DNA from 2 places in the Streptomyces sp. NPDC037301 genome. Region 2 is predicted to be linked to the other one. Evidence: predicted binding sites of a transcription regulator. Region 2 holds the regulator's gene; the other holds the start of a gene.
The links. The regulator HrcA, encoded in region 2, represses chaperone genes, less so after heat shock. The targets are predictions, from matches to a motif close to TTNGCACTCNGNNNNNCNGAGTGCNAA.
Positions count from the first base shown of each region.

Region 1: a site for HrcA is predicted at 12,463-12,489, ahead of groL (chaperonin GroEL). Genes of this name have one in related genera too.

Region 1 covers NZ_JBVJWD010000017.1:117,968-133,418, forward strand. The annotation lists gene ACZ7IB_RS26150 (1-phosphofructokinase family hexose kinase) at 1-630, opposite strand, end outside; gene nagA (N-acetylglucosamine-6-phosphate deacetylase) at 801-2,033, opposite strand; gene ACZ7IB_RS26160 (ROK family protein) at 2,033-2,965, opposite strand; gene ACZ7IB_RS26165 (ABC transporter substrate-binding protein) at 3,413-4,711, shown strand; gene ACZ7IB_RS26170 (DUF3263 domain-containing protein) at 4,751-5,017, shown strand; gene ACZ7IB_RS26175 (hypothetical protein) at 5,030-5,809, opposite strand; gene ACZ7IB_RS26180 (hypothetical protein) at 5,819-6,298, opposite strand; gene otsB (trehalose-phosphatase) at 6,508-7,386, shown strand; gene ACZ7IB_RS26190 (alpha,alpha-trehalose-phosphate synthase (UDP-forming)) at 7,399-8,790, opposite strand; gene ACZ7IB_RS26195 (glucosyl-3-phosphoglycerate synthase) at 8,845-9,795, opposite strand; SAM riboswitch class I at 9,949-10,075, shown strand; gene thrC (threonine synthase) at 10,093-11,394, shown strand; gene ACZ7IB_RS26205 (MoaD/ThiS family protein) at 11,424-11,702, shown strand; gene ACZ7IB_RS26210 (cold-shock protein) at 12,125-12,331, shown strand; gene groL (chaperonin GroEL) at 12,652-14,274, shown strand; gene ACZ7IB_RS26220 (lipase family protein) at 14,442-15,451, opposite strand, start outside.
Region 2 covers NZ_JBVJWD010000001.1:361,390-376,840, forward strand. The annotation lists gene ACZ7IB_RS01800 (PhoH family protein) at 1-567, opposite strand, end outside; gene ACZ7IB_RS01805 (carbohydrate kinase family protein) at 707-1,831, opposite strand; gene ACZ7IB_RS01810 (MFS transporter) at 2,169-3,527, shown strand; gene ACZ7IB_RS01815 (adenosine deaminase) at 3,491-4,483, opposite strand; gene ACZ7IB_RS01820 (ribonuclease Z) at 4,522-5,430, opposite strand; gene ACZ7IB_RS01825 (histidine triad nucleotide-binding protein) at 5,449-5,808, opposite strand; gene ACZ7IB_RS01830 (S41 family peptidase) at 5,907-9,140, opposite strand; gene ACZ7IB_RS01835 (hypothetical protein) at 9,221-9,754, opposite strand; gene ACZ7IB_RS01840 (16S rRNA (uracil(1498)-N(3))-methyltransferase) at 9,838-10,584, opposite strand; gene ACZ7IB_RS01845 (nitronate monooxygenase) at 10,581-11,657, opposite strand; gene dnaJ (molecular chaperone DnaJ) at 11,781-12,917, opposite strand; gene hrcA (heat-inducible transcriptional repressor HrcA) at 12,918-13,934, opposite strand; gene ACZ7IB_RS01860 (MBL fold metallo-hydrolase) at 14,132-14,854, shown strand; gene ACZ7IB_RS01865 (DUF3097 domain-containing protein) at 14,880-15,451, shown strand, end outside.

The sequences.
Region 1 (15,451 bases), on a different contig from region 2:
GAGCTGGGCGAGTTCGTCGGCGTTGGGCTTGATCAGGTCGGGGCGGGCGGCGATGCCTCGGCGCAGCGGTTCGCCGCTGGTGTCCAGGAGCACGGGGACGCCGGCGGTGCGGGCCAGGCGGACCAGTTCGGCGTAGGCGCCGACGTGGATGCCGGGCGGCAGGCTGCCGCAGAGGGCGACGGCGTCGGCCCCGGTGAGGAGCTCCTCGTACCGGCCGAGGAGGGCGGTCCATTCGTCGGCGGTGACGAGCGGGCCGGGTTCGTTGAGCTGGGTGGTGTCGCCGGTGGCCCGGTCGACGACGGCGATCGTGCGACGGGTGTTCCCGGCGACGGTGACGAGGGCGTCGCTGATCGGCGGGGCGGTGGGCGTGGCACCGTTTTCGGCCTTCGTGTCCGCGTCCTGCGACGGCTGGCCGGCCAGCAGTTCGCGCAGCACGGCTCCGGTGGAGCCTCCGGCGAAGCCGGTGACTGCCGTTTCGTGGCCGAGGGCGGAGAGCACCCGGGCCACGTTGAGGCCCTTGCCGCCGGGTCGCTCGGACATGTCGCTGACGCGGTGGCTGGCGTGCGGGACGAGCTCCGGGACGCCGTACGTCAGGTCGAGTGCCGTATTCAGTGTGACCGTGAGGATCACCGCGGCCGCTCCCTCGATCCCTGCTCTGGAGCGCGAATCCTTGGACGGAACGCGCTTTCTCTGCCTGTTTCCCAGGCGATCATGTCAAAGAGGCGGTGGTCGGCCCAGACCCCCGGACCAACCGCCGTCTCTTCGTTACGTATTCGACTCGCCGTCAATAACGGGACAGATCAACCGATCTGGGGATCGATGATCCATTCGCCCTTGCGCATGACGCCCTTGAGCGTGAAGTCCGCGTCCAGGACCACCAGGTCCGCGTCCTTGCCCGGGTCCAGCGAGCCGACCTTGTCGTACACGCCGAGCAGCCGTGCCGGGTTGGCGGAGATGGACTGCACGACATCGCCGACCGGGATCCGGTCGATGGTCACGGCCCGGTGGAACGCGGTGTCCAGGGTGAGTGTGGAGCCCGCGATCGAGTTGCCCTCGACCAGCCGCGCGACGCCGTCCTTGACCTCGACCGCGAGCGGGCCGAGCTGGTACCGGCCGTCGCCGAAGCCGGCCGCGTCCATGGCGTCGGTGATCAGCGCGACGCGGTGGGCGCCCGCGTGGTGGTAGGCCAGCTCCAGGGCGGCGGGATGCAGATGCGTACCGTCGTTGATCAGCTCGACGGTGATCCGCTCGTCCTCCAGCAGGGCCGCGATCGGGCCGGGCGCGCGGTGGCCGAGGCCGGGCATCGCGTTGTAGAGGTGGGTGGCGACGGAGGCGCCCGCGTCGATCGCCTCGACGGTCTGCTCGTACGTCGCGTCGGTGTGCCCGATCGCGGCGATCACCCCGTGCTCGGCGAGCAGCCGCACCGACTCGATGCCGCCCGGGAGTTCGGTGGCGAGCGTGAACATCTTCGCGGTGCCGCGCGCCGCGTCCATCAGCTTGCGGACCTCGGCCGGGTCCGGGTGGCGCAGCAGATCCTCGCTGTGCGCGCCCTTGCGGCACGGTGAGATGAACGGCCCCTCGAAGTGGATACCGGCCAGGTCGCCCTGCTCGACCAGCTCGGACAGGACACCGGCCCGCTGGGCGAGGAAGTCCATCTCGCCGGTGACGGTGGAGGCGACCAGCGTGGTGGTGCCGTGCTCGCGGTGGGTGCGGATGCCGGTGAGGACCTCGTCGACGGTGCCGGAGGTGAAGGACGCGCCGCCGCCGCCGTGGTTGTGCATGTCGACGAAGCCCGGGACCACCCAATGGCCGCTCAGGTCGATGGTCCGGGTGGCATCCGGGTACGGGGTGGACGCGGCCGGGGGGCGTGGGGGGTTGCTGTCGGTGGGTGGATTCCACGGGGCGCCGGCGCCCTCCGCCGCACCGCCGACGATCCGGGTGCCCTCGACGATCACCCGGCCGTCCTCGACGGTTCCGGTGGGAAGCACCACCCGGGCACCTGCGAGAACTGTGCTGTCTGCGCGTCCGGCCATCAGGCGGATACCTCCGTGGAGAGAAGATCCCAGGCGAGCAGCCCTGCGCCCAGGCATCCGGCGGTGTCCCCGAGGGCCGCCGGGACGATGTGGGGCAGCTTCTGGAACGTGACACGTTCCTCGACGGCCGCACGGAGTGGTGTGAACAAGGTTTCCCCGGCCTCGGCGAGACCGCCACCGATGATGAGCGTGCTGGGGTCGAGCAGTGTCAGCGCGGTGACCAGCCCGGCGGCGAGCGCGTCGACCGCGTTCCGCCAGACCTCCACGGCCGCCGGGTCGCCCGACTCCACGGCCTTCGCGCAGTCCGCGGCGTCCGCCGTCGGATCTCCGGACGCCGCGGCCCAGGCCCGGGTCACCGCGGAGGCGGACGCCAGGGTCTCCAGACAGCCGCGCTGGCCGCAGCCGCAGTCCGGGCCGTCCGGCCGGACCACGATGTGGCCGATCTCGCCCGCGTACCCGTGCGCGCCGGACTCGATGGTGCCCGCGATGCCGATGGCCCCGGCGATCCCGGTGCCCAGCGGTACGAAGAGGAAGCGGTCGGCGCCCTTGCCCGCGCCGATCCGGCCCTCGGCGAGTCCGCCGGTGCGCACATCGTGGCCGAGTGCGACGGGGACACCGCCGAGCCGCTCGCCGAGCAGTTCCCGCATGGGTACGTCGCGCCAGCCCAGGTTCGAGGCGTAGACCGCGATCCCGTTCTCGGCGTCGACGATGCCGGGCACGGCGACACCGGCCGCGACGGCGCTTTCGCCGAGGTGCTCCTCGCCGTACGCCCGCAGGTCTGCGGCGAAGGTGAGGATAGACTCCACTACGGCGTCGGGACCGCGTTCTCTGCCGGTCGCCCGCCGCGCCTCGTACAACAGGGCGCCGTCGGCCCCGACCAGTGCGGCCTTCATTCCGGTGCCGCCCACATCGAGGGCGATGACGTGTTTCACGGGAAACAGTTTCGCCCGACGAACCCTAATAGGTCTAGTCCACTATCGCGGTTTGTTGCGTACTCATACAAAATCGCGCCCGCGACACCTCCGCAACCGGCTCAGGGCCCTTTCGGACGGCTCAGGACGATAAGGATCACGTTGCGCGAGCGCGGGTGGTCCGGGTCGTACCGTTCCTGGGCAGTGAGCAGGAGCGAGTCCTGTCTCACCGGCACGCTCCGAACGGTCTTGGGTGCACTGGTCCTCCGCTTTCGCGTCCTGGGCGGCGACGCATATCCCGTATGCGGTCCGTCCCAGGCGGGCGGAATCCCTACGACCTGGCCATGTGAGTGTGGCCAAGTCCGGGTGCGTTGCCAAAGCGATACACCAGTGGCGTAGACCTTCGACGAGTGCTCGGGGGAGGATCGCAGCTCATCCGGAGGCCCCACGAGGACGTGGCCGGCGCGGATGACGCAAATGGACGAGGACGGACTGGCTGTGCAGCGGCGCTACTTGGGACTGACGGCGGCTGTGGCCGCACTGGGATTGACGGCGACGTTGTCGGGATGCGGCGGCAGCGGCAGCGGATCGGGGGATGTCACCCTCAAGCTCGTGGCGGCGGACTACGGCAACAGCGCGGCCAACAGCTCCGAGAAGTACTGGGCCGGGCTCGTGAAGGGCTTCGAGGCGTCCCATCCCGGCATCAAGGTCGATGTCAGCGTCTATTCGTGGAAGGACGTCGACCGCAAGGTCGCCGAGATGGTGAAGAAGGGGCAGGCCCCCGACATCGCCCAGATCGGCGCGTACGCCGACTATGCCAAGGCCGGCAAGCTCTACCGGGCCGACGAGATGCTGAGCATCCCCACCCAGGCCAACTTCCTGCCGCACCTCGCCGACGCGGGCAGCGTGGACCAGACCCAGTACGGACTGCCGTTCGTCGCCAGCACCCGGCTGCTCTTCTACAACAAGAAGTTCTTCGCACGGGCGGGCCTCGATGCCCCGCAGACCTGGGACGACATACGCAACGACGCGGCGGTGCTCAAGCAGCGCGGTGTGACATACCCGATCGCGCTGCCGCTCGGTCCGGAGGAGTCCCAGGCCGAGACCATGATGTGGCTGCTCAGCGGGGGCGGCGGCTACATCGACGACGTCGGCTCGTACGAGATCGACTCGGCCGAGAACGTCAAGACGTTCGACTGGCTGAAGACGAACCTGGTCGACAAGGGCCTGGTGGGCCCCGTCGCCCCCGGCAAGCTCGACCGGGGCAAGGCGTTCGACGCGTTCACGCGCGGCGAGGTCGGCATGCTGAACGGTCACCCGACGCTGATGCAGGAGGCCGAGAAGAAGGGCGTCTCCGTCGGCATGGTGCCGCTGCCCGGCACCGGCGGCCCCACAGAGGGGTCGATGGGCGTCGCCGACTGGATCATGGGCTTCAAGCAGCGCGGCCACCGTGTGGAGATGGGCAAGTTCTTCGACTATCTGTTCACCGACAAGAACGTCATCGACTTCGCCGACGAGTACGACCTGCTGCCGGTCACCGACAGCGCTTCCGCAGCGATGGAGTCCGATCCCGAGTACAAGCCGCTGTGGAAGTTCCTGGCCGCGCTGCCGAACTCGGAGTTCTACCCGTTCGGCAAGACGTCCTGGGCGCGGGCCAGCGAGTCGATCAAGGAGAACATCGGCAACGCGGTCGCGCCGAACGAGAGCCCCGAGAGCGTGCTGGGGAAGATCGCACAGGACGCGAGGGCGGCGGAGGACGCGGAGTAACGGGCGGCGGCTCTCCGTCCGGGCGATATGTTGGCTGATATGAGCGCCCCCCCGAATGGCCCCGACGACACGGACGGCCCCATCGGCCTCTCCGCCAGGGACCGTGCCGTGCTCGCCGTCGAACGGCAGTCGTGGGCCGGGCCCGGGGCGAAGGAGCGCGCGATCCGCGAACAGCTCGGCATCTCGCCCACGCGCTACTACCAGCTGCTGAACGCGCTCCTCGACGACCGCCGCGCGCTGGAGGAGGACCCGGTGACGGTGAACCGCCTGCGCCGGGTCCGCGACGCGAAGCGGGGGCGTCGCTGAGCCCGCACCCTCTCAGCCGGAGACGGTGATCATGACGGGCTCCGCGGTGCCGGTGACGCGCAGCGCCTCGACGAAGACCTCCGTGGTCCAGGCTGCCGCGTCCAGGGACCACACGGGCACCCGGCAGCGGAAGGCCAGCGCCCGGCGCATCCCTTCGGTCTGCATTTCGCCGGTCAGCGGCAGGGCCAGGCCCGGGAGGTCCACATCGGTGGTTGCCGGCTCGACGGTCATGCATCCGTAGGTGCACGCCAGCGCCTCGTCGCGAACGCGCCCGGCGCGGCCGGCCAGCTCCGCTTCGCGGCCCGACACGGTCACGGTGATCTCCCTGGCCGCGCCCGGATCGGCCAGCTCGTACCAACCGGCGGTGTACAGGAGGGCGGCGGCGGGGTCCGGTGCCAGGTGCACCGGTGCGACGGTGTGCACGCCGGTGACACGGATGTCGCCCACCTGCCGCAGAACGTCGCCAAGGACCGTCGCCACGGGCAGCACGGGCAGTCGCTGCCGGTTCAAGTGGGAGGACACGTCCGCCTGGAGCCAGCCGATCTCCCGTACGCACCCGTCCTGCGTCCAGTCCCCCCCCGCGTCGTTGTGCCCCCACCGGCTCCCCCCGAGCTCCATCCCGGCCCCCAGAACGGTGCTGCTCCACCCGTAGACCTCGGCACGGTTTACCGCCAGGCCGAAGACATCGACGTCGGGCTCCGAGGCGCCCGCGGGCGGTACGAGCCAGGGATGCCGGGTGAGGACCCCGTGCACACCCATGAGCAGAGTGGAGTCCCGCACCGCATCATCCATCGTTTCCCCCTACACACCCGCGCCGCAGTTGAAGGTCATCGTGGCAGTGACGGCCTTCTCCGGGGAGTCGGCCTCGCCGATGATGTCCACGTCGATCAGGCTCCGCCACTGCGTCTTCTTCTTGCTCTCGCACGTCTTACGGGCGTTGGCCCGATGGGTGCTGCTGGCCTTGCCCTTGGTCGGCTTCACCTTCTTGGACCCGCTGGCCACGGACTTCCACTTGCCGTGCCTGTCCTTGGCCTGCAGCCAGATGGTCACCTTGGCCTTCTCGCCCGGCCTGCCACCCTTCACCCGCACCCACCAGCCGTGTCCGGATGCCGTCGCCGGGGGCGTACTGGATACGTGGACGTGGTCGCCATTGGTGTAGAAGCCGCCGACGTCCGCCGTGTGCGGCGTTCCCGATGCGACGGGAAAGTCTTGGGCGGGGGCCGGGGAGGCGCCTGCCAGGAGAGCCGTCATCACCGTGGAAAGGACAAGAGACATACGCATCAGAGCTGCTCCCGGTGGGGGTGGGGGCCGATGCTCTGATCGCTGTCCGCACTCCACAGACGCTATGTGCAGGGCTGGGCTGGTTTATGCGTTCGATGTTTCAGGCTTGCGCGGTAGTCAGCCGCCGCGTGTCCGCGGCACCACGGACACCGCCCCTGTGCCACGTCGCCCATGGCTGTGCCCGGCGGTACGCCTATAGGCTCGGCCCCATGGGCAGCAATCCGCACGTACCCGCGCCGAGCGAGATCCCGTCCGAGCTCCCGCCCCCCACCACCCCACCCGGTCGAGAAGCCCTGGCCGCGATCCTCGCGCGCCCGGACCGTGCCGTCGTCGCGCTCGATTTCGACGGGACCCTCGCCGACATCGTCCCGGACCCGGAACAGGCCCGCGCCCACCCCGGCGCCGTCGACGCGCTTGTCGCGCTCGCCCCGAAAGTGGCCTCCATCGCCGTGATCACCGGCCGCCCGGCCGGCGTCGCGGTCCGGCACGGCGGCTTTGCCGGAGTACCGGGACTCGACCACCTCGTCGTCCTCGGCCACTACGGCGCCGAACGCTGGGACGCCGTGTCCGGCACCGTCCACGCCCCCGCCCCGCACCCCGGCGTAGCCGCGGTCCGCGCCGAACTCCCGGGCGTGCTCGGCCGGTTCGATTCGTGGCACGGAACCTGGATCGAGGAGAAGGGCCAGGCGCTCGCCGTCCACACCCGCCGCGCCACCGACCCGCAGGCCGCGTTCGAGGCCCTGCGCGGCCCCCTCGGCGAGCTCGCCGCCCGGCACGGGCTGATCGTCGAACCGGGCCGCCTGGTGCTGGAGTTGCGGCCGCCGGGCATGGACAAGGGTGTGGCGCTCGCGCAGTACGTGAGGGAGCTGGACGCCGAGTCCGTTCTGTACGCGGGTGACGACCTGGGTGACCTCGCCGCGTACGCCGCTGTGGAGAAGCTCCGCACCGAGGGCCCCGACGGCATCCCGGGCCTGCTGGTCTGCAGCGGCAGCGCGGAGGTGCCCGAACTGGCCGAGCGGGCCGACCTGCTGCTGAACGGCCCGGGAGCCGTCGTCGATTTCCTGGCAGCCCTGGCGCGACAGCTCTAGCCCCGCGCCGGCTCACTCCCGCCGCAGCGCGTCCAGCTGGTCCAGGAACCACTGCTGCGGCGGCAGCGCCACCGCCGCCGCGGCCAGCCGCTCCGTGCGTGCGGCCCGTTCGTCGTCCGCCATCGTCAGAGCCTCGTGCAGCGCCGCCGCCGTCGCGGACACGTCGTACGGGTTCACCACGACCGCGTCGCTGCCCAGCTCCTCGTACGCCCCCGCCTCCCGCGACAGCACCAGCGCGCAGCCGTGGTCGGAGACGACCGGGATCTCCTTGGCGACCAGGTTCATGCCGTCGCGGATCGGGTTGACGAGCGCCACGTCGGCCAGCCGGTACGCGGCGAGCGAGCGGGCGAAGTCGTCCTTCACGTGGAGCACGACCGGCGTCCAGCCCGCCGTGCCGTACACGGCGTTGATCTCGTCGGCGACCTGCTGCACCTCAGCCGTGTAGTCGCGGTACACCGCCAGGTCCTGCCGTGAGGGGTACGCGAAGGCGACGTGGACGACGCGCTCACGCCATTGAGGCCGCTCTTCGAGGAGCGCGCGGTACGCGAACAGTCCGCGCACGATGTTCTTGGACAGTTCCGTCCGGTCCACTCGTACGATCGTCCTCCGGCCGGGGCCGACCTGCTCCCGCAGCGCCGCCATCCGCTCGTCGACGTCCGCCTCGTGCGCGCGCCCGCGCAGGAAGTCCGCGTCCGCGCCGAGCCCGTGCACCCCGATCCTGGTCCGGCCGGTGCCGCCCAGGATCTCCGTGCAGCAGCCGATGAACGCGTCCGCCCAGCGCCGGGTCAGGAAGGCGGCCCGGTCCGCGCCCAGGATGCCGTGCAGCAACTGCTCGGCGATGTCGTCGGGGAGCAGACGGAAGTAGTCGACGGGCGCCCACGGGGTGTGCGAGAAGTGGCCGATCCGCAGGTCGGGGCGGAGCTCGCGGAGCATGCCGGGCACCAGCGCCAGGTGGTAGTCCTGCACCAGCACCGCCGCACCCGGGCCCGCCTCCTCGGCGAGCGCCTCGGCGAAGGCCCGGTTGTATGTCTCGAACGACGCCCACTGCCGCCGGAACTCCGCGTCGAAGACCGGCTCCAGCGGCGTCTGGTACAGCATGTGGTGGACGAACCAGAGCACCGAGTTCGCGATGCCGTTGTACGCGTCCGCATGGACGGCCGCGTCGATGTCGAGCATCCGTACGCCCTGCTCACCGACCCCGCGCCGGACCGCCTCCCGGTCCCCGTCGCCGAGCGCGGCGCACACCCACAGTTTGTCCTTGACGGCGCTCAGCCCGGAGACGAGCCCGCCGCCGCCGCGCTTCGCGTCGAGTGATCCGTCCGTGGCGAGGGTGTACGACACCGGGCCGCGGTTGGACGCAACGAGGACCTGGGCAGCGGACTGGGCTTCGGACGCGGAGACCATGTTGCGGAATCTAGCCAGATCACGAACCGCCCAAACGTGCGAAGTCAGGCCACGTCAGGCCGCCCGGCGCGAAACGTACTCCTCGATCTCGCGCATCGGAGGCCGCTCCTCGGTGTCCACCGCATGGGTGCGCGGTACGAAGCCGTCCTCGCCGCGCTCGAACTGGGTGAGCGAAGGTCGTACCAAGTGACCGCGGGACAGGCGGAGTTGAGCGGTCCGGTAGATCGTCGCCGCCATCCGGCCGAGCGCCTGCCCGTCCTGGTGGCGGTGTTTGCGCACCCCTACGTCGACCTGGGCCAGCGCGTCCAGACCCACCGTGTGCAGCGCATCGACCAGGAGGCCCAGTTCCACTCCGTAGCCGACGGGGAAGGGCAGCCGTTCGAGGAGGGAGCGGCGTACGGCGTACTCCCCGCCCAGCGGCTGGACGAAACCGGCCAGTTGCGGCCAGTGCAGATTGAGCAGCGGACGGGCCACCAGCTCGGTGACGCGACCACCCTGACCTGCGGTGTCACCAAAGGGGCGGTCGTACATCGCCTTCACGAACTGCACGTTCGGGTCGGTCAGCAGCGGGCCGACGACGCCGGAGACGAAGTCCGCCGAGAAGTCCTTCAGATCGGCGTCGATGAAGCAGACGATGTCACCGCCGGTCACCAGGAGCGACCGCCACAGCACCTCGCCCTTACCGGGCACGGCGGGTATCCGGGGGAGTATCCCGTCCCGGTGCACCACCCGGGCGCCGGCCTCCCGGGCCACCCTCGCGGTGCCGTCCGTGGAACCGGAATCGATCACCACGAGTTCGTCGACCAGCTGGACCTTCTCCATCAGCTCGCGCCGGATCGTCGCGACGATCCGGCCGACCGTCGCCTCCTCGTTCAGCGCGGGCAGTACGACGCTCACGCTCCCGCGGCGCGGGTCCCTGGCCTTGGCGGCCAGGATGCGGTCCAGCGGGCGGTCGGCGGCCGACCAGGAACGCCTGGCCAGCCAGCGTTCGACCTCTTCCAGCACGGTCGATACTCCCTGTATGTGATCCGTCTCGCGGTTCGGACGACTATCTCAACTGTCCGGTGCTTCGGTTACAGTCTTGAACAACGCGGATGGCCGTCGCATGTCGGGGTCAGTCCGCAAACAAATGCCTGGATCGGTGATCCAGTGCCACAGCGCTCATCCAGAGGGACTGAGGGAACGGCCCGTTGAAGTCCCGGCAACCCTCCTGCCGACCGCGAGGTCAGGTGGGGAAGGTGCCAATTCCGTCTCGCGGCGAAATGCGTCGCGAGGAAGATGAGGAGAAAGGGCCTCGCCATCATGGCTACGCAGACCGTTGCGGTAAGCACCAATTCTTCCGCCGAAGCTGTCGACCTCGGACCTGCCGCGGCGCTTTCCTGCCGCGAGTGCGGCGAGCGTTTCGAGCTCGGCCCCATTTTCGCCTGCGCGTCCTGTTTCGGGCCGCTCGAAGTGGCGTACGACCTGCCGAGCGGCTCCCCCGACGAGCTGAAGAAGCGCATCGAGGCGGGCCCCGACAACATCTGGCGTTACGCGCCGTTGCTGCCGGTCCCCGCCGATGTCGCGGACAAGCCCAACATCAACCCCGGTTTCACCAAGCTGGTCAAGGCCGACAACCTCGCCCGCGAGCTGGGCGTCACCGGCGGCCTGTACGTCAAGGACGACTCCGGCAACCCGACGCACTCCTTCAAGGACCGCGTCGTCGCCATCGCCGTCGAGGCCGCCCGCGCCTTCGGTTTCACCACCCTCTCCTGCTCCTCCACCGGCAACCTCGCCGGCGCGGTGGGTGCCGCCGCCGCCCGCGCCGGCTTCCGCTCCTGCGTGTTCATCCCGCACGACCTGGAGCAGGGCAAGGTCGTCATGGCCGCGGTGTACGGCGGTGAGCTGGTCGGCATCGAGGGCAACTACGACGACGTCAACCGCTTCTGCTCGGAACTCATCGGTGACCCGCTCGGTGAGGGCTGGGGCTTCGTCAACGTCAATCTGCGCCCGTACTACGGCGAGGGCTCCAAGACCCTGGCGTACGAGATCTGCGAACAGCTCGGCTGGCAACTGCCCGACCAGATCGTCATCCCGATCGCATCCGGATCGCAGCTCACGAAGATCGACAAGGGTCTGCAGGAGCTGATCAAGCTCGGTCTCGTCGAGGACAAGCCGTACAAGATCTTCGGCGCCCAGGCCGAGGGCTGCTCCCCGGTCTCCACCGCCTTCAAGGCCGGTCACGACGTCGTGCGGCCCCAGAAGCCGAACACCATCGCCAAGTCCCTGGCGATCGGCAACCCGGCCGACGGCCCGTACGTCCTGGACATCGCCCGCCGCACCGGCGGCGCGGTCGAGGACGTCAACGACGAGCAGGTCGTCGACGCGATCAAGCTGCTGGCGCGCACCGAGGGCATCTTCGCGGAGACGGCGGGCGGGGTCACGGTCGGCGTGACGAAGAAGCTCATCGAGGCCGGTCTGCTCGACCCGACGCTGACCATCGTCGTCCTCAACACCGGTGACGGCCTCAAGACCCTGGACGCGGTGGCCGCCACCTCGCAGGCGACCGCGACGATCCGTCCGAGCCTGGACGCGTTCCGCGCCGCCGGCCTCGCCACCAGCTGACCACCCGAGACCGAAGAAAGGCACCCCTCATGAGCGTCAAGGTCCGCATCCCCACCATCCTCCGCACCTACACGGGCGGCCAGGCCGAGGTCCCGGCCGAGGGCTCGACCCTCTCCCAGGTCATCGAGTCCCTGGAGCAGAACCACCCGGGCATCGCCGCCCGCGTCCTGGACGACCAGGGCAAGCTGCGCCGCTTCGTGAACGTGTACGTCAACGACGACGACGTGCGCTTCGAGGGCGGCCTGGAGACGGCGACGCCGGACGGCGCGGGCATCTCGATCATCCCGGCAGTCGCAGGCGGGTGCTGACCGTCCGTCCGACTTCACCGCGTTATCGGTATTGCCCCCTCTGCGAGAGAAGCGGAGGGGGCAATTCTGTATGGTTGAGCGCGGTACAGTGTGGGAAGTCCCCCCAGCTGCCCGTGCCGCCCGCATATGAGAATGCGCCCGGCCGCGACAAGAAGCAGCCAAAGTGCTCGATCTCCTTGCGCCATAAGTCGCCTTTGCCCGGCCCGACTTGCCCTGGAATCTCATGAATTCCTCATATTCGGGCGTTCGGTGCTGCCCGGAATTCTCGTCCGATTGACCTGTTGCAGAGGGCAGTTGGGCAGATACATTCGGCCGCGGTCGACGCGTTCCGGCGCACGCACCCTCCCCTGTCGGGGGGTGAGTTCTGACCCGGGTCCGCGAAGTGCGGTCCTGTGCAAGGGCCAGTAATAGGGGAGTTAGGCATGGCTCAGGGCACCGTCAAGTGGTTCAACGCGGAGAAGGGGTACGGCTTCATCGCGGTCGACGGTGGTGCGGATGTTTTCGTCCACTACAGCGCGATCCAGATGGACGGGTACCGCACCCTCGAAGAGGGTCAGCGAGTTGAATTCGAGATCTCGCAGGGCCAGAAGGGGCCGCAGGCGGACATGGTCAAGCTCGCCGTCGGCTGAGCTCGACGCGGTCGGCCAACGACACTACTCACGCACGGAGGGCCCGTACCCCCTGGGGTACGGGCCCTCCGCGCGTCCGCGTCCGCGGCCACCCGCGAGTGGCTGTCGTTGTCCACACCCCGAGGCGGACGCTTGCACTCTAGGGGGTCGAGTGCTAATCATTGGCGTTAGCACTCTCCAGGTGAGAGTGACAGAACTTGGACCGGGCCGGTGAGGCCCGCAGGTCCGGTGGGGCAAGGAACCACCGGTCACGCAGGCCGTCCGTCGCGGGCGCCACTCGGTCCGGAGAAATCCACCCCTGTCCGGGAGGACCACTTCACATGGCCAAGATCATCGCGTTCGACGAGGAGGCCCGGCGCGGTCTCGAGCGCGGCATGAACCAGCTCGCCGACGCCGTCAAGGTCACCCTTGGCCCCAAGGGTCGCAACGTCGTCCTTGAGAAGAAGTGGGGCGCCCCCACGATCACCAACGATGGTGTTTCCATCGCCAAGGAGATCGAGCTGGAGGACCCGTACGAGAAGATCGGTGCGGAGCTCGTCAAGGAGGTCGCCAAGAAGACGGACGACGTCGCCGGCGACGGTACGACCACCGCCACCGTTCTCGCCCAGGCTCTCGTCCGCGAGGGCCTTCGCAACGTCGCCGCGGGTGCCAACCCGATGGCCCTCAAGCGGGGCATCGAGAAGGCCGTCGAGGCCGTCTCCGCCGCCCTCCTGGAGCAGGCCAAGGACGTGGAGACCAAGGAGCAGATCGCTTCGACCGCCTCCATCTCCGCCGCCGACACCCAGATCGGCGAGCTCATCGCCGAGGCCATGGACAAGGTCGGCAAGGAAGGCGTCATCACCGTCGAGGAGTCCCAGACCTTCGGTCTGGAGCTGGAGCTCACCGAGGGTATGCGCTTCGACAAGGGCTACATCTCGGCGTACTTCGCCACGGACATGGAGCGCATGGAGTCGTCCCTCGACGACCCGTACATCCTGATCGTGAACTCCAAGGTCAGCAACGTGAAGGACCTCCTTCCGCTGCTGGAGAAGGTCATGCAGTCCGGCAAGCCGCTGCTGATCATCGCCGAGGACGTCGAGGGCGAGGCCCTGTCGACCCTGGTCGTCAACAAGATCCGTGGCACCTTCAAGTCCGTCGCCGTCAAGGCCCCGGGCTTCGGTGACCGTCGCAAGGCCATGCTCGGCGACATCGCCATCCTCACCGGTGGCACCGTCATCTCCGAGGAGGTCGGCCTCAAGCTGGAGAACGCCGGTCTCGACCTGCTCGGCCGCGCCCGCAAGGTCGTCATCACCAAGGACGAGACCACGATCGTCGACGGTGCCGGTGACAGCGACCAGGTTCAGGGTCGCGTCAACCAGATCCGTGCCGAGATCGAGAACTCCGACTCGGACTACGACCGCGAGAAGCTCCAGGAGCGCCTCGCGAAGCTGGCCGGCGGCGTGGCCGTCATCAAGGCCGGTGCCGCGACCGAGGTCGAGCTCAAGGAGCGCAAGCACCGCATCGAGGACGCGGTGCGCAACGCCAAGGCCGCCGTCGAGGAGGGCATCGTCGCCGGTGGTGGCGTGGCTCTGCTCCAGGCCTCGGCCGTCTTCGAGAAGCTGGATCTCTCGGGTGACGAGGCGACCGGCGCCAACGCCGTCAAGCTGGCGCTGGAGGCCCCGCTCAAGCAGATCGCCGTCAACGGTGGTCTCGAGGGTGGCGTCGTCGTCGAGAAGGTGCGCAACCTGCCGATCGGTCACGGTCTGAACGCCGCGACCGGCGAGTACGTCGACATGATCGCCGAGGGCATTCTCGACCCGGCGAAGGTCACGCGCTCCGCCCTGCAGAACGCCGCGTCCATCGCCGCGCTGTTCCTCACCACCGAGGCCGTCATCGCCGACAAGCCGGAGAAGGCCGCCGCGGCCGCTCCGGGCGGCATGCCGGGCGGTGACATGGACTTCTGATCCTGACGGATCGGTAGTTCCTGTACAGCTTTACCGCATCGGCCCCCGGGACCAGCAGGTCCCGGGGGCCGATGTCTTTTCTGTACGGGGCGGGGGCGGTGGACGCACCCACGATGCCCGCCGGAGCACCGTGAGCGCGTGATACCCCGCTCGACGGGACTGCGGAACTACGGAAGCCGGTCGAGGAGCCAGGTGCAGAGTTCCTCCGTCACAAGGGTGTGCCCCTCGTTGTGGGACGCGAGCTTGAACTCGTCGAGCCCACCGGCATTCGGCGGGAGCGCGGAGATGTCCTTGTACAGCTCCTCGTCCGTGTCCGGATCGCCCACGTCGACGGCGCTGACGGCCGGCACGAAGCAGTGCGAGCGGATACGTACGTCGGTCTTGAACCCGAGGAGGGGGTTGAGGGCGTTGAGCCCGTCGGCGAGGATGCCGAACCCTTCCAGCGAGCCGCCGGGTGCGCCGTCGACCGACGGGAGTCCGGACGTGTGCGCCTGGTTGGTCTTCAGTGTCACCACCCGCAGCTTCGCGACGAGTTCGTTGTCGCCCGGGGACTGGGTGTAGAGCTTGGTGCCCACGACCGACAGGCCCTTGCCCTCCAGGGCCAGTTCGCCGGCCTGCGCATCGGTACCGGTGCCGTCGGCCACGCCGTTGGCGACACCGATCAGCCGCGGCTGCCGCGGCCATTCGCCGATGGCCTCCATCTCCGCGAGGAACGTGGCGCGCTCGTCGCTCTGGTCCGGCGTCCCGTCCCACTTCTCGATGTGCCGCCACAGCAGCTGACGGGCGGCCGGGCTGTTGATCTGGTCGGAGAACCGGCTGTCGAGATCCTTGATGTAGTGCGCGAACGCCTGCAGCGCGATCGGGATCCAGGCGCCGCGGTGCGGGCTGTCGTACGAGAAGTAGAGAGAGGTCTGGTGGTCGATGCCCTGGCTCTCCATCTTGGCCAGCGCGTGCCGGGTGACGAGCCCGCCCATGCTGAACCCGCCGACGGCCAGCGACGCGTTGCCCTGCCGCTCCGCGATGGCGTACTGGATCGCGGCCTGCGCGGTCCGGGAGTTGTCCAGAATCGATGCGCTGCGCTCATGGAAGCCGAGGATGATGACGTCGTGTCCCCGGCGGCGCAGTTCGCTGATGAGCGCGTAGTCGCCGAACTCCATGATTTCCCAGGAGAAGTCCA
Region 2 (15,451 bases):
TTCGCCCGCCTCGACGGCGGGACGGGTCAGGATGATCCGGTTGACCTGCTTGGACTGCAGGGCCTGGACCGCCTTCGCCATGGCGAGATAGGTCTTGCCGGTGCCCGCGGGGCCGATGCCGAAGACGACCGTGTGCTTGTCGATGGCGTCGACGTACCGCTTCTGGTTGAGCGTCTTGGGGCGGATCGTGCGACCGCGGCTGGAGAGGATGTTCTGGGTGAGCACCTCGGCCGGTGTCTCCGGGCCGTCCCCCTCGCCGCGCTCACTCGCCCTGAGCATCGCGATCGAGCGTTCCACTGCGTCCTCCGTCATCGGCTGACCGGTGCGGAGCACCAGCATCATCTCGTCGAACAGGCGCTGGATCAGGGCGACTTCCGTCGCGTCTCCGGCGGCGCTGACCTCATTTCCCCGGACATGGATGTCGGCTGCCGGGAAGGCCGTCTCGATCACGCGCAGCAGGGCGTCACCTGAGCCCAGAACGGTCACCATCGGATGCTTGGCCGGAACGGTGAACTGGGCTCGCGCCTGCCCCGGCGCGGGGGTCTGGGCTGTGGATGTCTGAGTCATGGGCCGGCTCTGTGGCCTGCACATACCTCCCGTTGCAAGGTTCTCGCCGATCGACAACCTCTGGATTACCAAGCGTACGACTCCGCGCTGACAACACCGAGGGCTTTTTCGCACGGGCTGCGAACACATGTGCCCGGGATTACGCCGGGCGGCGGAAGCCGATCGTCGGGACGGCCCGGCGCAGCGGCCACGGCCGGGCGGCGGCGGGCAGCAGTTCCTCCAGGAACGCGTATCGCTGGAGCGCCGCCGGGTCCTGGTCGGCGAAGGTGCGGACCTGCTGCCACCAGGCGGCGATCTCCTCCCAGTCCGGCGCCGACAGCGATCCGCCGAACTCCTGCACCGAGAGTGCCGCGGTGAGTCCGGCGAAGGCCAGCCGGTCGGCCAGCGGCCAGTCCGCCAGCGTGCCGGTGACGAATCCGGCGACGAAGACATCGCCCGCCCCGGTCGGGTCCAGCGTCTCGACCTCGATCGCGGGCACCTCGGCGCTCGCCCCGGTCACCGCGTCCACCGCGTACGCGCCCTCTGCGCCCAGGGTGACCACGGCGAGCGGCACCCGCTCGGCCAGGGCGTGGGCGGCGGCGCGCGGGCAGTCCGTGCGGGTGTAACGCATCGCCTCCTCGGCGTTGGGCAGGAAGGCCTGGCAGTGCTGCAGGTCGACAAGGGCGTCAAGGTCCCAGCGGCCGGTCTCGTCCCAGCCGACGTCGGCGAAGATCCGGGCGCCGTTCCTGGCCGCCCTGGCGACCCAGGGCTCGCTGCGGCCGGGGACGAGCGAGGCAATGGCGGCCCGGGCACGGGGCGGACAGCTCGGGAACGCGGGCTCCTCGGCACGGATGGCGACGCCGGGGGTGCCCGCGGGGCCCGGGGCCTCGTGGCCGTGCGAGACCATCGTCCGCTCGCCCTCGTACGCCATCGAGACGGTCACCGGCGAGTGCCAGCCGGGGACGGTGTGCGACATCGACAGGTCGATGCCCTCGCCCTGCTCCAGGGCGTCCCAGCAGTACTCCCCGTAGTGGTCGTCGCCGAACGCCGCGGCCAGCGAGGTGTGCAGTCCCAGCCGGGCCAGCGCGGTGGCCATGTTGGCGACCCCGCCGGGGCTGGAACCCATGCCGCGCGCCCAGGACTCGGTGCCGCGCACCGGGGCGCTGTCCAGACCGGTGAAGATGATGTCGAGGAAGACCGTGCCGGTGAGGAAGACATCGCAGTCCGGGTCCTGCGGGGCGCGCAGTCCGTCCAGTGGGTCGATGCCTGGAATGTCTGTGCTCACCTTGCACTCCCCGGTCGTGGCAGATCTGGCCAGTGTGCCCGATTCACCCCCGTAACCGGAGGGTCCGCGCCGTCGCTTCCGGAGGGTCGGCGACGACCCCACACATACAGACGCTGACCTGCATAAACGACAGCTGCTACCCGGACGGTCAGAGGGTAAACGCACACGTGGCCCAGATCACACAGGGGCGCCTTTCGGTCAGCCTGGAGCAGTTGATACAAATTGGCCCGCGAGCCCCGTCGGCAACAGTCGCCGCCGTGTGCCCCGTCTCCCCCGTTTTCCCGCATTGCCCTCCCCTGCCTTCTCTGCCTCCTTCGGCATGTCTTCAGGAACGCCCATGTCCTCGCGCCCTCGCGCCGCGTGGCCCCTGGTCGCCGTGTTCACCGCCGGTTACCTCGCCGCCTATCTGCTCCCCACCATCGTCGGGCGGCTCTCCGTCTATCTGGGCCTCAGTACGGCCCAGGCCGGCCTGGTGGGCAGCGCCCTGCTGCTGAGCTCGGCCACCGCCGGGTTCACGCTGGCGGGCCGGGTCGAGACGTACGGACCGCGAAGGGCGGCCCGGACCGGACTGGTGCTGGCCATGGTGGGGTACGGCTGCGCAGCGCTGGCGGGCTCCGTGCCGCTGGTGGTCATGGGCGCGGTGATCGGCGGCTTCGGCTCCGGCACGGCGACCGCGGTGGCCGCGGCGGGCATCGCCGCCCAGCGCGATCCGCACCGGACCTCGTCGCTCGGTCTGCTCAGCGTCTCCGCGACGGCGGGCGCCCTCTATCTGACGATCCCGCACCTCGGCGGCGGCCACCGGCTGCCGTTCGCCTCGATCGCGCTGGCCGCCCTGCTCGTCTGGCCCGCCACCGCACGGCTCGGCGGTGCCGCGCCCAGCGGTCCCGCCGCCCCCGTCGCCGGCCGGCTGCCGCATCGCCGTTCCGGCCTGGTGCTGGCGGGCGGAATGCTCGTCTGGTCCATGGCGCAGAACGCGCTGTGGGGCGTCAGCGGCCGGATCGGTGTGGTCCAGGCCGGGCTCTCCGAGGTCTCCGTCGGTGCGGTGTTCGCCGCCGCGCTCGGTGCGGGTCTGCTCGGGGTGATGGGCGCCGGGGTGCTGGGCGCCAGGCTCGGCCGTGCGGTGCCGATCGGTCTGGGCACCGTGCTCATCGCGGTGAGCATCGTGCTCAGCTCGTCGGCCGGGAATCTCGGTTCGTTCGCGACCGGCGAGATCCTGTGGAACACCGTCTACCCGGTGGTCCTGTCGTATCTGATCGGCCTGGCCGCTTCCCTGGACGTACGCGGCCGCTGGGCGGTGCTCGCGGGCTCCGCCTCATCCGTCGGAGTGGCCTGCGGACCGGTCCTCGGCAGCGTGCTGTCCGAACAGGCCGGCTACCCGGTCATGGGCCTGATCCTGGGCGCCGTCACGCTCCTGGTCGCGGCCCCGGTCACGGCTGTCGCCCTGCACACCGGTGGCCGTCCGCTGGTGCCGGGATCGGTGCGCCGCAGGGGCGGCGCACCGGCCGCGCTGCTCGCCGTCACCACCGGAGCGGTACCCGGTGCCGTGCCCAGGCTGGGCGCGCCCGAGCAGGCCGTCACGGAGATCAGCCTGCCCGCGCTGCGTCGCAGGCGCCCGGTCAGGAACGCGTTCCGGACGGCCGGCCCGTCGGGTGCGGTCGGTCAGTCGAACTCGTACGCCTCGACCTCGGCCAGATAGCGCGTCCTGCGCTCCTCGTCGTGGTCGAGGAAGGCCGCCTCGAAGGAGTTGCGTGCCAGCGTACGCAACTGCTCGTGGTCCAGGCCGAGCGTCTCGTGGACGGCATGGAAGGTGTCCCCGACGTAACCGCCGAAATAGGCGGGGTCGTCGGAGTTCACCGTGCAGAGCAGTCCGGCGGCCATCATGGCCCGCAGCGGGTGCTCCTCCAGCGTGTCGACGGCGCGCAGCCGCACGTTGGACAGCGGGCAGAGCGTGAGCGGCATCCGCTCGGCGACGAGCCGCTTCACCAGGTCCGTGTCCTCCATGCAGCGCAGCCCGTGGTCGATGCGCTCGACCCCGAGGACGTCCAGGGCCTCCCGGATGTACTCGGGCGGGCCCTCCTCGCCGGCATGGGCGACCTTGCGCAGCCCGAGCGCCCCGGCCGCCTCGTACACCTCACGGAACTTGACGGGCGGGTGCCCGACCTCCGCCGAGTCGAGGCCGACCGCGCTGATCCGGTGCAGATACGGCTTCGCGGCCTCCAGGGTCTCCAGCGCCGACTCGGCGGACTGGTCGCGCAGGAAGCACATGATCAGCTGGGTGGAGATGCCGTGCTTCTCCTCGCTGCGCTCCAGCGCCCGGCCGAGCCCGTCGACGACGGTGCCGATCGGGACGCCGCGGGCGGTGTGTGCCTGCGGGTCGAAGAAGATCTCCGCGTGCCGGACGCCCTGGGCGGCGGCTCGGGTGAGATACGCGTCGGCGAGTTCCTCGAAGTCCTTCTCGGTCCGGAGCACCGCCATCAGGGCGTAGTACAGATCGAGGAAGGTCTGCAGATCGTCGAAGAGATAGGCGGTGCGGAGCTCTTCTGTGTTCGCGTACGGCAGCTGCACGCCGTTGCGTTCGGCGAGCGCGAAGGCCAGCTCGGGCTCGAGGGTTCCTTCGATGTGGAGGTGGAGTTCGGCTTTGGGGAGGTGCACGGGTTATTCACGCTCACAAATGGTGGTGCTGATGTGTTTCAGAGGTGCCGGGTGGGCACGGGAACCCTGCCGAGGTCCCGGGCGACGGTCAGTTCGCCCTCGAACCCTGCGGCGCGGGCCTGGGCCTCGAAGACGGCCGGGTCGTCGTAGCGCTGCGAGAAGTGCGTCAGCACGAGGTGCCGTACGCCCGCGTCCTGGGCCACCCGGGCCGCCTGGCCGGCGGTCAGATGGCCGTGGTCGGTGGCGAGTCGTTCGTCCTCGTCGAGGAAGGTCGACTCGATGACCAGCAGGTCACATCCCTCGGCGAGCACGTGCACGCCGTCGCAGAGCCTTGTGTCCATGATGAACGCGAACCGCTGCCCACGCCTGCGCTCGGAGACGTCGTCGAGCGTCACGCCGCCGAGGGAGCCCTCCCGCTGGATCCGGCCGACGTCCGGCCCCTTGATGCCGTGCTCGGCGAGCTTCGCGGGCAGCATGCGGCGCCCGTCGGGCTCGACGAGCCGGTAGCCGTACGACTCGACAGGGTGCGAGAGCCGGTGGCTGCTGAGCGTGTACGCGTCCGTGGCGGCGAGCACCCCGTCGGCGGCGACCGGTGCCTCGGTCAGCTCGACGGACTCGCGGTAGGCGGTCGCGTACCGCAGCCGCTCGAAGAAGCGCTGTCCGCTCGCCGGGTAGTGCGCGGTGACCGGGTGCGGGACCTGGTCGAGGTTGATCCGCTGGATCACCCCGGCCAGGCCGAGCGAGTGGTCACCGTGGAAGTGTGTGACGCAGATCCGGTTGATGTCGTGCGCGGCGACGCCGGCCCGCAGCATCTGGCGCTGAGTGCCCTCACCCGGGTCGAAGAGGATGCCCTCGCCGTCCCAGCGGAGCAGATAGCCGTTGTGATTGCGGTGCCTGGTCGGGACCTGGCTGGCGGTACCGAGGACCACGAGTTCGCGTACGGACACGGTGTGCGATCGACCGTTCTAGCCGGGGGGCCACTGCAGTCCGCGGCCGCCCAGGACGTGGGCGTGCGCGTGGAAGACGGTCTGGCCGGCGCCGGAGCCGGTGTTGAAGACGACCCGGTAGCCGCTGTCCACGATCTTCTCGTCGGCGGCGATGTGTCCGGCCTCGCGCAGTATGTCGGCGGCGATCCCCGGCTCGGCGGCGGCGAGGGCGGCGGCGTCCGGGTGGTGGACGCGGGGGATGACGAGTACGTGGGTGGGGGCCTGCGGGTTGATGTCCCGGAAGGCGACGATGGTTTCGGTCTCCCGGACGATGGTTGCCGGGATGTCACCCGAGACGATCTTGCAGAACAGGCAGTCGGGCTGCGGTTCTCCCGCCATGGGGTCGGCTCCTCGGTCGGTGGTGATCGTTGTACGGCATGGTATCGGGACGCCTGCGGCGGGCTGGGGGCAAGGCCCGCCGCAGGCGCACCCGCCCCCTACGCCCCCGGCCGCTCCGGTGCCCGCTTCGCCGGCGTCTGGGCCAGCGACGCGAGCGCGATCCGGATCGCCTCGTCCAGCTGCGGATCCCGCCCCGCGGCATGGTCCTGCGGCGCCGTCACGACCTCGACATCGGGATCGACCCCGTGGTTCTCCACACCCCAGCCGTAACCCTCGAACCAGAACGCGTACTTGGGCTGGGTGACCGACGTCCCGTCCACGAGCTTGTACCGGCTGTCGATGCCGACCACCCCGCCCCAGGTACGCGTGCCGACCACCGGCCCGATGTGCAGCGCCTTGATCGCGGCGTTCACGATGTCACCGTCCGAGCCGGAGAACTCATTGGCGACGGCCACCACGGGGCCGCGCGGTGCGTCCTCCGGGTAGCTGTACGGCTGCATCCCGCGCGGCAGGTCCCAGCCGACGATGCGCCGGGCGAGTTTCTCCACGATCAGCTGCGAGGTGTGCCCGCCCCGGTTCTCCCGGACGTCCACCACCAGCCCCTCGCGGGCCACTTCGATCCGCAGGTCGCGGTGGAGCTGCGCCCAGCCCGAGCCGACCATGTCGGGGACATGGAGGTAGCCGAGGCGCCCGCCGGAGTGCTCGTGGACGTAGGCCCGCCGGTCGGCGACCCACGCGTGGTAGCGCAGCGCCTCCTCGTCGGCGACGGGTACGACGACGACATGGCGCGGGTCGCCGCCGTCCACCGGTGAGACGGTCAGCTCGACCGGTTTGCCGGCCGAGCCGGTGAGCAGCGGTCCGGGCCCGGCCACCGGGTCGACCGGGTGCCCGTCGACGGCGAGGATCGCGTCCCCGACGCGCACCGCCACCCCGGGTGCGGCGAGCGGCGAGCGGGCCGCAGGGTCGGAGGTCTCCGACGGCAGGATCCGGTCGATGCGCCAACTGCCCTCGTCCGTGCGGGAGATGTCCGCACCGAGCAGCCCCTGCCGGGCCGAGTCGTCGCGCCATCCGCCGGGCGGCGTCACATAGGCGTGCGAGGTGCCGAGCTCGCCCTGCACCTCCCACAACAGGTCGATCAGGTCGTCATGGGTGGCGACGCGCTCCAGCACCGGGCGGTAGCGGTCCAGGACTCCGTCCCAGTCGATGCCGCCCATGTCGGGACGCCAGAAGTTGTCCCGCATGATGCGCCCGGCCTCGTCGTACATCTGACGCCACTCGGCGGCCGGGTCGAGGGTCCGGCGAATCCGGGAGAGGTCGACGGTGACACTGCTGTCGCTGCCGCCGTCGTGGTCGTCACCGGCCGGGACACGGCTGTCGGACGGTACGACGCGCAGCTTGCCCCGGGTGTGCAGGACGATCCGCTTGCCGTCGCCGCTGACCGCGAAGCCGTCGACGTCCGAGGCGAGTTCCTCGCAGCGCAGCTTCTCCAGGTCGTACCGTTCGAGGACGGTCTCGGGCCGGCGGGCGTCGGGCGTGGCGCCGCTCGTACCGAGCACCCCGGTCACCGGGTGGCTCAGCCACAACAGCCCGTCCTTCGCGGCGCACAGCGTGGAGTAGCTGGCGGCCTCGACGGGCAGCGGCACGATCCGGTCGGCGAGTCCGTCGAGGTCGATCCGGGTGACGGGCAGCGCGGTCGGGTTGTCCTCGCCCTCACCGCCGCTCTTCTCCTTCTCGGCCGGACGGCCGTGGCGCTGCGGCCCGAACGGGGAGGGCGTGGTGGCGGCGAGCGTCAGCAGGTGCGGACGGCAGGCGCCGATGAACGCCAGGTCGAAGACATGGGCGTCGTAGACCGGGTCGAAGGACCGCTCGGAGAGGAACGCGAGGTGCTTGCCGTCGGTGGTGAACGCGGGGGCGAAGTCCCGGAAGCGCAGCGGGGTGGCCTCCGCGACCGACAGATCGGCAAGGTGCGCGAGCTTGAGCTGTCTGAGCGGCTCGGGCCCGGGGTGCGACCAGGCGAGCCAGGAGGAGTCGGGCGAGAAGACAAGGCCCGAGGCGTCGCCGTGCTCGCTTCGGTCCACCTCGTGGACCTCGCCGCTCTCCCGCTCGACGATCAGTACCCGCCCGTCGTGCGCGGCGACGGCGAACCGGCTGCCGTCCGGGGCCGCCTCCAGGTCGAGGACCCTGCCGATACGGCCCGCGGCGAGGCGGCGCGGTACGGCGCCCGGCGCGGTGCCGGTGGCGGGTGCGCACTCAAGGGCGTCGTCGCCCTCGGCGTCGGTGACCCAGACGACGTGCTGGTCGCCGTCGGCCTGGAAGGTGCGAGGCATCCTGGCCCGTACGCCCGGTTCGACTGCGAGCGCCCGGGCCGGGCCCTCGCGGTGGGTGACCCAGTGGACGGCGCCGCGCGTCCCGACGGCACTGCCGCGGCCCGTACGGTCCGGGGACGCGGAGTCGAGGTGGCTGCCGGCGTGCACCGAGTGGGGCTGGAGGTCGGCGCGCTGGCCGCCGAGCCGGATGCCGATACGACGGGGCTCGGAGCCTTCGAGGTCGTCCAGCAGCCAGAGTTCACCCGCCGAGGAGTAGCCGACGCGGGTTCCGTCGGTGGTCGCGTGGCGGGCGTAGAACCCCTCGATGCCGGTGTGCCGGCGCAGATCCGAGCCGTCGGGGAGCGAGGAGTAGAGCGCGCCCACGCCTTCGTGGTCGGAAAGGAAGGCGACGCGGTCACCCACCCACATCGGGGATTCGATGTTCCCGTCGAGGTCCTCGTGCAGCCGTACGAACTCCGCCGGGCCGTCGGTCGTGCCCGCTTCCGCGATCCACAACTTGCCCGCGGTTCCGCCCCGGTAGCGCTTCCAGGCGGCGGCCTCGCGCCCCATGGTGGCCGAGAGCAGCAGGACCCGCCCGCCGGGCCCGTACGCGAGGGAGCCGACCGGCCCGTACGGCAGGGTCCGCGCGGGCCCGCCGTCGACCGGTACGGCCCTGGCCCAGCTGCGCCGCAGTGACGCCTGCCCCTGGGTGCTGATGACCAGTACGTCGCCCTCGGGCGTCCAGCCGCGTACGGAGGTCCGTGCGTCGCCCCAGTACGTGAGCCGCTTGGAGGGGCCGCCGTCGACCGGTGCGATGTGCACTTCGGGCGCCCCGTCCCGGGTGGACGTCCAGGCGACGCGGGTTCCGTCGGGAGATATCCGCGGGTTGGTGACGGGTCGGTTGTCGGCGCTGACGCGCCAGGCTCGGCCGCCGTCCAGCGGCGCCAGCCAGACATCGTCCTCGGCGGTGAAGGCGATCAAATCGCCCTGGACATGGGGGTATCGGAGGTAGGCAGGCTGCGTCACACGGATCACCCTAGGCCGCTGGTGTGCTCCGCGGAACCGGGTTGGCCGGAGTCCGCCGGGTGGCCCGGTGCCGGTCACACTCACTTACCCAGGGGCGATTCGGTCACCGTGACCGTCACGGTGACTGTCGGCCGGGCGCCGCCACTGCCGCCACCCCGGGACGGATTCGCCCCGACGGCCGGCAAAGCGGCGTTGCAGTTGCCGAGCACATCTGCCCGGAAGACGGCCTTCCCGCCGGTCCTGGCGGTCAGGTCGCCCCGCACACACCGCCCGTCGAGAGCCTGGGTCACCTTGCCGGTGATCGTGATGTCCTTGTCGCTCCCGGTCTTTCCGGTGCAGTCGACGTCCGCGATCCGACGCGCGGACGCGGAGGGCGACGCCCCCTGGAGCCGGTCCCCGTCGACGTCGGCCGTGCAGTTCAGCCACCGCACATCGACCCCGTTGCGCTCCAGGGCGCTGGTGCCGGTCAGGTCGGTGGTCACGGCGATGGATGTGGAGTTCAGGCTGCCCGTCGGCTCACAGGCCACGACACCTGCGACCGCCGCGCCCGCGAGCGCGGACGCGGCCAGAATGCGACGGGTTCTTCCCTGACCCCATGCCCTTGATGTCCCCATACGGGCAGCTTCCCACCGATCCCCCACGACGCGGTAGACGGCTTGCGGCCACAACGGGGCGGCGCAGGCGCGCCGGAGGGGGCTTACGCCCAGCGGCCGGTGCGCCCCAGCAGCAGTGCCGTCGCCGCCGTGCCCGCCGTCGAGGTGCGCAGAACGGACGTTCCGAGCCGGCAGGTACGGGCCCCCGCGGCGGCGAAGGCCGCCAGTTCGTCCGGCGACACACCGCCCTCGGGGCCGACGACCAGCACGATCTCGCCCTGGGTGGGGAGCTGGACGGTGGCCAGCGGCTCACTGTCGTGGCCCCGGTCCTCGTGCAGGACGGCGGCGAAGTCAGCCGCGGCCAGAAGTGCGCCAACCTGTTTGGTCGTCAGTGCGTCCGCCACCTCGGGAAAGCGCACCCGGCGCGACTGCTTGCCCGCTTCCCGGGCGGTGTTGCGCCATTTCGCGAGGGACTTGAGGCCGCGGTCGCCCTTCCACTGCGTGATGCAGCGCGACGCCTGCCAGGGCACGATCGCGTCGACACCGGTCTCCGTCATCGTCTCGACGGCGACCTCGCCGCGGTCCCCCTTGGGCAGGGCCTGGACGACGGTGATACGGGGCGTGGGCCACGGCTCCTCATGAACCGTCGCCAGGCCGCCGACCACGAGCCGGTCCTTGCCCTCGGCGGCCCTGACGACGCCCTCCGTCCAACGGCCTTGGCCGTCCGTCAGCACGACATCCTCACCGGCGTGCAGCCGCTTCACCGATACGGCGTGCCGTCCCTCGGGTCCTTCCAGGACGAACTCGGGCCCGTCGGGGACCTGTTCGACGACGAAGACCGGTGCGGTCACTGCGTACTCCCTGTGCTCACTGCCGTCCGTGCGGCGTCCAGTTCTTCTGCGAGCAGTCCGATCAGCCGGCCGGCGGGCAGCTCGCGTGCCATCCGGTGCCCCTGCCCCGCCCACAGTGCCATGCCCTGGGCGTCCCCGGCTTTTGCCGCCGCCGCGCGCAGCCCCGCCGTCAGATAGTGGACCTGTGGGTAGGCGGCGGGGGCGTACGGGCCGTGCTCGCGCATGAAGCGGTTGACCAGGCCGCGGGCCGGGCGGCCGGAGAACGCCCGGGTCAGGGCGGTCCGTACGAACAGCGGGTTGGTCAGTGCCTGCTTGTGCAGCAGATTCGCCCCGGACTCGGGGCAGACGAGGAACGCCGTGCCGAGCTGCGCCGCCTCCGCACCCGCGGCGAGCACCGCGGCGATCTGGGACCCGCGCATCAGCCCGCCAGCGGCGATGATCGGCACCTGTACGGTCTCGCGGACCTGGGACACCAGGGAGAGCAGTCCGATCCCGGTGCCGTCGGTCTGCGGGTCGTCGCGGTGGGTGGACTGGTGGCCGCCCGCCTCTATGCCCTGGACACAGACCGCGTCGGCCCCCGCCCACTGGGCGGCCTGGGCCTCCTCGGGCGTGGTGACCGTCACGACGGTGTACGTCCCGACGCCGGCGAACGCGTCGAGGGTGTCGCGTGTCGGGCAGCCGAACGTGAACGAGACTGCCGGGACCGGGTCCTCCAGGAGGATGGCGAGCTTGGCCTCGTAACCGTCGTCGCCGCCGCTGGATTCCGGGTCGCCGAGCGGGGTCTCGTACCAGGCGGCCTCACCGGCCAGCTGATGCCGGTACACCTCGACGGCGCTCGGGTCGGCGAGACCCGGCTGCGGCATGAAGAGATTGACGCCGAAGGGCTGACCGGTCAGCCCGCGCAGCTGTTTGATCTCGTTGTACATGCCGTCCGCCGTCTTGTACCCGGCGGCGAGGAAGCCCAGCCCGCCCGCTTCGGCGACGGCCGCGACGAGCTGCGGACAGGACGCACCACCCGCCATCGGGGCCTGCACGACCGGATACCGGCAGAGATCGGTCAACACGGATGACATGACCGCATCGTGTCACGTCCTGCATGCCTCGGCGTGCGCGGCCTGCGGTCCATTTTGTCCTCAAACGCCGGACGGGCTCGGCAGGCGAGCCCGTCCGGCGGCAGGGAACGGTGTGCGGGGCCGTCAGCGCCCGTTGAAGGCGTCCTTCAGCCGGGAGAACAGCCCCTGCTGCCCGGGCTGGAACTGGCCGGTGGGCCGCTCCTCGCCGCGCATCTTCGCCAGGTCCCGCAGCAGTCGCTCCTGCTCCGGGTCCAGCTTCGTCGGGGTCAAGACCTCGACGTGCACGATCAGATCGCCACGCCCGCCGCCCCGCAGATGCGTGATCCCGCGGCCGTGCAGCGGGACCGACTGGCCGGACTGGGTGCCGGGCCGGATGTCGACCTCCTCCAGGCCGTCGAGCGTCTCCAGCGGCACCTTGGTGCCGAGCGCGCCCGCCGTCATGGGGATGGTGACCGTGCAGTGCAGATCGTCGCCGCGGCGCTGGAACACCGAGTGCGGCAGCTCATGGATCTCCACGTACAGATCCCCGGCCGGGCCGCCGCCGGGGCCGACCTCGCCCTCGCCCGCGAGCTGGATGCGGGTGCCGTTGTCGACACCGGCGGGGATCTTCACGGTGAGCGTGCGCCTCGACCGGATGCGGCCGTCGCCGGCGCACTCCGGGCACGGGGTCGGCACGACCGTACCGAAGCCCTGGCACTGCGGGCAGGGACGCGAGGTCATGACCTGGCCCAGGAAGGACCGGGTGACCTGGGAGACCTCGCCGCGGCCGCGGCACATGTCACAGGTCTGGGCGGAGGTGCCGGGTGCGGCGCCCTCGCCGTTGCAGGTCGTACAGACGACGGCCGTGTCGACCTGGATGTCCTTGGTGGTGCCGAACGCGGCCTCGGCGAGATCGATCTCCAGCCGGATCATCGCGTCCTGGCCGCGCCGGGTGCGCGAACGGGGTCCGCGCTGCGACGACGTACCGAAGAACGCGTCCATGATGTCGGAGAAGTTGCCGAAGCCACCCTGTCCGAATCCGCCCGCGCCACCGCCGCCGGAGGCGGACAGCGGGTCGCCGCCGAGGTCGTAGACCTGCTTCTTCTGCGGGTCCGACAGCACCTCGTAAGCGGCGTTGATCTCCTTGAACCGCTCCTGGGTCTTCGGATCGGGGTTCACATCCGGATGCAGCTCACGAGCGAGCCGACGGAATGCCTTCTTGATCTCGTCCTGAGATGCGTCGCGGCGCACGCCGAGTACGGCGTAGTAGTCCGTGGCCACTTACGACTCCGCCAGGATCTGTCCGACGTAACGTGCCACTGCGCGTACCGCTCCCATCGTTCCGGGGTAGTCCATGCGGGTCGGTCCGACCACGCCGAGTTTGGCGACTGCCTCGTCGCCCGAACCGTAGCCGACCGCGACGACGGACGTGGAGTTGAGCCCCTCGTGGGCGTTCTCGTGCCCGATCCGTACGGTCATGCCCGAGTCCTTGGCCTCGCCGAGCAGCTTCAGCAGCACGACCTGCTCCTCCAATGCCTCCAGCACCGGCCGGATCATCACAGGGAAGTCGTGCCCGAAGCGGGTGAGGTTGGAGGTGCCGCCGATCATCAGCCGCTCCTCCGTCTCCTCGACGAGGGTTTCGAGCAGGGTGGAGAGCACGGTGGACACGGTTCCCCGGTCCTCGCTCTCGAAGGATTCCGGCAGATCCTGCACCAGCTGCGGGACATCCGCGAAACGGCGTCCGACGACCCGGCTGTTGAGCCGGGCCCGCAGATCGGCGAGAGAGGTCTCACCGAACGGAGCGGGGCAGTCGATCATGCGCTGCTCGACCCGGCCGGTGTCCGTGATCAGCACGAGCATCAGCCTGGCGGCTGCCAGTGACAGCAGCTCCACATGCCGAACCGTCGACCGGGTCAGCGAGGGGTACTGCACGATGGCGACCTGCCGGGTCAGCTGCGCGAGCAGCCGTACGGTGCGGCCCACGACATCGTCGAGGTCGACCGCGCCGTCGAGGAAATTGTGAATGGCACGACGTTCCGGCGACGAGAGGGGCTTGACGCCCGCAAGCTTGTCGACAAAGAGCCGGTAGCCCTTGTCCGTCGGAATGCGTCCCGCGCTGGTGTGGGGCTGGGCGATGAAGCCCTCGTCCTCCAGCACCGCCATGTCGTTGCGGACGGTGGCCGGGGAGACCCCCAGCTTGTGCCGCTCTGTGAGCGCCTTGGAGCCCACGGGCTCCTCGGTGCCGACATAGTCCTGGACGATGGCGCGCAGCACTTCGAGTCTGCGTTCGCTGAGCATCGCGCACACCTCCAGCTGTGTTTCCTCGGTGGTTCTCGGGCCGTTCCTGCTTCATTCCCAGGAATCCCCCTGGCACTCTGTCCTCACGAGTGCCAGCAATCCCCCGGCCAGTGTACGGCGACCGAGTGGGGGCCTAGCAAGGGCGACCGGTCACGCTACCGCGAGACTGCGCAGGTCGTTGCCGATAGCCTCGCGGTATGGACGCCTCTTGGGAAGAGTTCGGCTGGGAGCGACTCGGTCACGGAGTGGGCCGACGGCGCCTCCCCGGATGGGATGCGACAGTCGCACTGGTGGTCGGAGCGGATGGGGTGCTGCTCTACGACACCGGATCGACACTCCGCGAAGGTGAGGAAATCCGGACCCAGGCACAGGCCCTGCTCGGCCGGAAGGTGACGCATATCGCACTCAGCCACCCCCATTTCGACCACGTGCTGGGCACCGCCGCGTTCTCCGGCACCCAGGTGTACGGAGCGGTCGGCATGGCCGGGCTGATGAAGCTCGGGGCGGACGGTCTGCACGCCTCCGCGGTGCGCCACGGAGTGTCCGAGAACGATGCGGCCGCGGCCGTCGATGCGCTGGTGGCGCCGCACCATGAAGTGCGCGACGAGTGGACGCTCGATCTGGGCGGCGGCCGTCAGGTGCTGCTGGCGAATGCGGGCCCCGCCCACAGCGGCCACGATCTGGCGGTGCTCGTCCCCGGCTCCCCCGCGGTGGTGCTCTGCGGCGACCTGGTCGAGGAGTCCGGCGAACCGCAGGCGGGACGGGACGCCGTCCCGTCCCGCTGGCCGGCCGCGCTGGACCGGCTGCTGGCGCTGGGCGGCGAGGACGCGGTGTACGTTCCGGGGCACGGAGCGGTGGTGGACGCGACGTTCGTCAGGAACCAGCGTGACCAACTGACCGCCCTCTTCGGCGTGTCGTGACGTGTTGTCGTCTTATCGTCATCCGATGCGCAGCTACCAGCCGGACCTGACCCCACCGTGGAAGAGGTCCGCCCCCGTTCCCGAGGTTCCCGCCGATCCCGATCTGGTCGTGGAGGAGGTCTCCACGGGATTCTGCGGTGCGGTGATCCGCTGCGAGAAGACGGCCCAGGGTCCGACGGTGACCCTGGAGGACCGCTTCGGCAAGCACCGGGTGTTCCCGATGGAGCCGCGCGGCTTCCTGCTGGAGGGCCGGGTGGTCACGCTCGTGCGCCCGTCGGCGGCCGGTCCCGTACGCCCCACGCGTACGGCATCGGGTTCGGTCGCAGTCCCCGGGGCGCGCGCCCGGGTCGCGCGGGCGGGCCGGATCTATGTGGAGGGCCGCCACGACGCGGAGCTGGTCGAGCGGGTCTGGGGCGACGACCTGCGGATCGAGGGCGTGGTCGTCGAATACCTCGAGGGCATCGACGACCTCCCGGCCATCGTGCGCGAGTTCTCCCCCGGCCCGGACGCCAGGCTGGGCGTTCTGGTCGACCACCTGGTCCCGGGCTCCAAGGAGTCCCGGATCGCCTCCCAGGTCTCGGACGCGAACGTGCTGGT